Regions from separate parts of the Streptomyces sp. NPDC104202 genome, predicted to be linked through region 2. Evidence: riboswitches for the same ligand, from Rfam matches in the RefSeq annotation. Region 2 holds a riboswitch; the other holds the start of a gene.

Region 1 (2,193 bases), on a different contig from region 2:
GGCAAGCATGCCTCGCCCAAGGACGAGTTGGCGGATACCTCTACGTCCAGACCCGCGGCCGATGCGGCGAAGAATTCGGGCGCAAAGGACAGTGCGGACAGTTCGGACGCGTACACCGTGCAGCCCGGCGACAGTCTGTCCGACATCGCGCAGTCGAACGAACTGCCCGGAGGCTGGACGGCCCTCTATGACGCCAACCGCCAGACGGTGGGCGCCGATCCGGACCTGATCCTGCCTGGTCAGAGCCTCGAACTGACGGCGGATCCGGTCACGGCCGAAGGTTAGTTCGGGACTGTATGTCCGGTTCTGGGCAAGTGAGACATGGGTCTCTTCGCCCCAACTGGCGTGTCCTGCCCGTGACCTTTGCCTCCGTCACCTCTCACCTGCATAAACGCCCCCCACCGGAGGGCGAGTAGGGGCGAAATTTCCGCAATGCGCCTCTTTGAACTTCCGGTGGGTCTGTGTCTACGGTCTTAACCGCTCGCCACCGCGGGCCCCGTCGACCGAAACGCCGAATCCTGCCGTCGGTCGATGGGAACAGTCGTCGCGTCAGCGCCGAAGGCAGGAGCGGGGGACCCAAGGTAAGTGCCGGGCCCGGCCGTCCAGACGGACGGCCGACGACCGGCTTGGGGTGAAGTCGCGTGCAAGGACACGCGGCCGGGCAACTCATTGGCCCGAACCCGACAGCTCACCTCGCAGGCGTCGGTGAGGAGAATCTCCATGCTGTTTTCCGGCAAGGGCAAACACCGTCGTCCCTCCAAGGCCACCCAGGTCGCCACGCTCGTCGGCGTCACCGGTGTCGCCGTCGCCGCCCCGCTGATGACCGCGGGCACCGCCTCGGCCGCCACGGGCGCCGAGTGGGACCGGGTCGCGCAGTGCGAGTCCGGCGGCAACTGGGCCATCAACACGGGCAACGGCTACTACGGCGGCCTGCAGTTCTCGTCGTCGACGTGGGCCGCGTACGGCGGCACCGCCTACGCCCCCAACGCCCACCAGGCGTCCAAGTCGCAGCAGATCACCGTCGCGGAGAAGGTCCTCGCCGGCCAGGGCAAGGGTGCCTGGCCGAGCTGTGGTGTGGGTCTCTCCCGCACCACCTACACCGGTGGCACCACGGCCCCCGCCCCCGAGCGCAAGGCCACGCAGCCGACCACCCGCAGCGAGCAGCGCCAGGCCCCGAAGAAGGCCACGGCCGCGCAGGCCCCGCGCAAGGCCGTCGCCGCCAAGACCGTCGTCACCCCGGCCGGCAAGACGGTCAAGCAGGGCGACGGCGAGTACCGGGTCAAGCCCGGCGACACCCTCGGCACCATCGCCCGGGACCACGGCGTCCAGGGCGGCTGGGCCAAGCTCTTCGACCTGAACAAGGACGTCGTCGAGGACGCCGACCTGATCTACGTGGGCCAGCAGCTCCACCTGAAGTGAGCCAGGCGACCCTCCCGCGGTGACCACCCCGGCCCGGCGTGCCCTCCCCCGTGCACGCCGGGCCGGGGTTTCGCCGTGTCAGGGGAGGGGCGTTCGGGACACGGAGGCGGTTACCGTCCAGTAGATCTGGGGTCCTTCGTCCCGTAATACCTGCCCTTGGGTCCTTTTTCGTCCCAGGGTGCGGGCGCCCGGCGGGCGGGAGCCCCCGAGCCGGTTAGGCTCTTGTCGCAAGGCCAAGCGACCCTGCACCGACCTTGCGTCACATCCAGCGTCACATCCCAGAAGGAGATGCTCGTGCCGTCCATCGACGTCGTCGTAGCCCGGGAAATCCTGGACTCCCGAGGCAACCCCACGGTCGAGGTCGAGGTCGGCCTCGACGACGGCAGCACCGGTCGTGCTGCCGTTCCGTCCGGTGCCTCCACCGGTGCCTTCGAGGCCATCGAGCTCCGCGACGGTGACCCCAACCGTTACCAGGGCAAGGGTGTCGAGAAGGCCGTCCTCGCCGTCATCGAGCAGATCGGCCCGGAGCTCGTCGGCTACGACGCCACCGAGCAGCGCCTGATCGACCAGGCCATGTTCGACCTGGACGCCACGGAGAACAAGGGATCGCTCGGCGCCAACGCCATCCTCGGCGTCTCCCTCGCCGTCGCGCACGCCGCCTCCGAGGCCAGCGACCTGCCGCTCTTCCGCTACCTCGGCGGCCCGAACGCGCACCTGCTGCCCGTCCCGATGATGAACATCCTCAACGGTGGGTCGCACGCCGACTCCAACGTG
Region 2 (2,193 bases):
GACGGCGCCTCGATGCTCGCCATCAGCGGCTCCGTCGACACCCCCAACACCGGTCCGGCCCTCGCCGACCTGTGGCAGGTGCTGCGCACCCTCGCCGCCGAGGGGCTGACGGACGCGGAGCGGGAGACCGCCGTGCAGAACCTGGTGGGCGTCGCGCCGCTGAAGTACGAGACGGCCGCCTCCGTCGCCGGGACGCTCGCCGACCAGGTCGAGCAGCACCTCCCGGACGACTACCAGGCCCAGTTGTACGCGCGGCTGGCGGAGACGGGCACGGTCGAGGCGACCGCGGCCGTCGTCAGCGCCTTCCCCGTGGACCGGCTCGTGACGGTGCTGGTGGGCGACGCGGCGCAGATCGCGGAGCCGGTGCGGGAGCTCGGCATCGGCGAAGTGACCGTCGTGACGGGCTGATTCCGGCCCTCGTGAGGCAACGGGAGGACCCCGACGGCAGGTTCGTCGGGGTCTTCCCGTTTGTCCGTATTGGGAGCACCGGTGATCGTTTGACCTGTGGCATGTCTTACAAAATGCCTGTCCGGTTGGTGATTGAAAGACGATCCGCATAGCGTCGGTGCGGCTGTCCGTCAGTTGCACGTGCCGCAGCCGCGGCATCGGACAGTCATCGCCGAGTCCCCGTCAGGCGCGAGCCTGGGGAGCCGGGGACCCACACGTCCCTGGGGTGAATCGGACGCCTTCGTCCCGTACGGAGGGGCCCGTAGGAGACCTTCCTGCTCCGAACCCGTCAGCTAACCCGGTAGGCGAGAAGGAAGGAAAGGACCAGCCACTTCATGGCGTTCACCCGTGCCACCGGGAAGCATCGTGGTCCGAGCCGGATGGCACGCCGCGGCGTGGGCATCGCAGGCGTCGCGACCCTCGCCACCACCGGCGTCATCGGAACCCTCGCCTCCCCGGCGCTCGCCGCCGACACGGACAACCGCTCCCCCGAGGACACCGGCCTCACCCAGGTGATCACCGAGGACTCCCTCGTGGACCGGCTCAACGCCCAGGCCGCCGCCCAGGAGCGGGAGGCCGTCGAGGTCATCGCCCAGGCCAAGGCCAAGGCCGAGGCGAAGCGCAAGGCCGAGGCCCGCGCCAAGGAGATCCGGCTGGAGCGTGAGCGCGCCGCCCGCGAGGCCGAGCGCCGCCGCCTGGCCTCCTTCCAGCTCCCCGTCGCCGGCTCCTACATCTCCACCGGCTACCAGACCGGCGGTTCGCTCTGGTCCTCCGGCAGCCACTCCGGCGTCGACTTCCACGCGGCCTACGGCACGCAGGTCGTCTCCGTCGGCTCCGGCACCGTCGTCGAGGCCGGCTGGGGCGGCGCGTACGGCAACAACATCGTCATCAAGATGAACGACGGCACGTTCACCCAGTACGGGCACCTCTCCTCCGTCGGGGTCCACGTCGGCCAGACCGTCGAGCCCGGCCAGCCGATCGGCGTCTCCGGCTCGACCGGCAACTCCACCGGCCCGCACCTCCACTTCGAGGCGCGCACGGGCGCGGACTACGGCTCCGACATCAACCCGATCGCGTACCTCCGCGCCCGCGGCGTCGCGGTCTGACCCGCACCGCCCGCGCAGCGCGTCGCAAAAGCCCCGGCTCGTACTGAGCCGGGGCTTTTCGCTGCCCGTGGCGGTGTCCATTCGCCAAGAATTCCGTCGGGGCATCGGAAATTCCGGCGCGCTGCAATAGAGTCGAAGATCAGGCGCAGAACAGGCGCCGCTCGAATTGTCTCGCGCGGACCAAGGCGGAGGTCGGACATGCGCATTCCCGCGCAGTCGGTATGCACGGCGATCCGGGACGACATCGTCTCCGGTGTCTACGAGCGGGGCAGTCGGCTGACCGAGGAACAGCTCGCCCGCCGGTACGGGGTCTCCCGCGTCCCGGTCCGCGAGGCCCTGCGCACCCTGGAGTCCGAGGGCTTCGTCCTCACCCGCCGGCACGCGGGCGCGCACGTCGCCGAGCCGACGGACCAGGAGGCGGCCGACCTCCTCGACATGCGGTCGCTGCTGGAACCGCTGGGGGGGGGGGGGGGGGGCCCACCCCCCCCCCCCCCCCCCCCCCAAGTGTTGCGGGGCCTGGTCAGGCTGGGCCAGGAGCGGGCCCGGCGCGGCCAGGGCGAGGACCTGCGCTCGCTCGGGGGCTGGTTCCACGAGACCCTCGCGCAGGCATCGGGCAGCCCGGCCCTGACGGCGCTGCTCA

The links. Region 2 has a riboswitch for cyclic di-AMP ahead of ACZ60W_RS11020 (M23 family metallopeptidase). Riboswitches for the same ligand answer to the same signal wherever they lie in the genome.
Region 1: it holds a riboswitch for cyclic di-AMP, as region 2 does, so the genes downstream of both, ACZ60W_RS28815 (transglycosylase family protein) here and ACZ60W_RS11020 (M23 family metallopeptidase) in region 2, are expected to answer to the same signal.

The regions. Positions count from the first base shown of each region.
Region 1 covers NZ_JBVJMN010000055.1:41,129-43,321, reverse strand. The annotation lists gene ACZ60W_RS28820 (transglycosylase family protein) at 1-285, shown strand, start outside; cyclic di-AMP (ydaO/yuaA leader) riboswitch at 544-717, shown strand; gene ACZ60W_RS28815 (transglycosylase family protein) at 721-1,419, shown strand; gene eno (phosphopyruvate hydratase) at 1,708-2,193, shown strand, end outside.
Region 2 covers NZ_JBVJMN010000012.1:8,718-10,910, reverse strand. The annotation lists gene ACZ60W_RS11025 (M16 family metallopeptidase) at 1-408, shown strand, start outside; cyclic di-AMP (ydaO/yuaA leader) riboswitch at 608-769, shown strand; gene ACZ60W_RS11020 (M23 family metallopeptidase) at 783-1,553, shown strand; gene ACZ60W_RS11015 (GntR family transcriptional regulator) at 1,752-2,193, shown strand, end outside.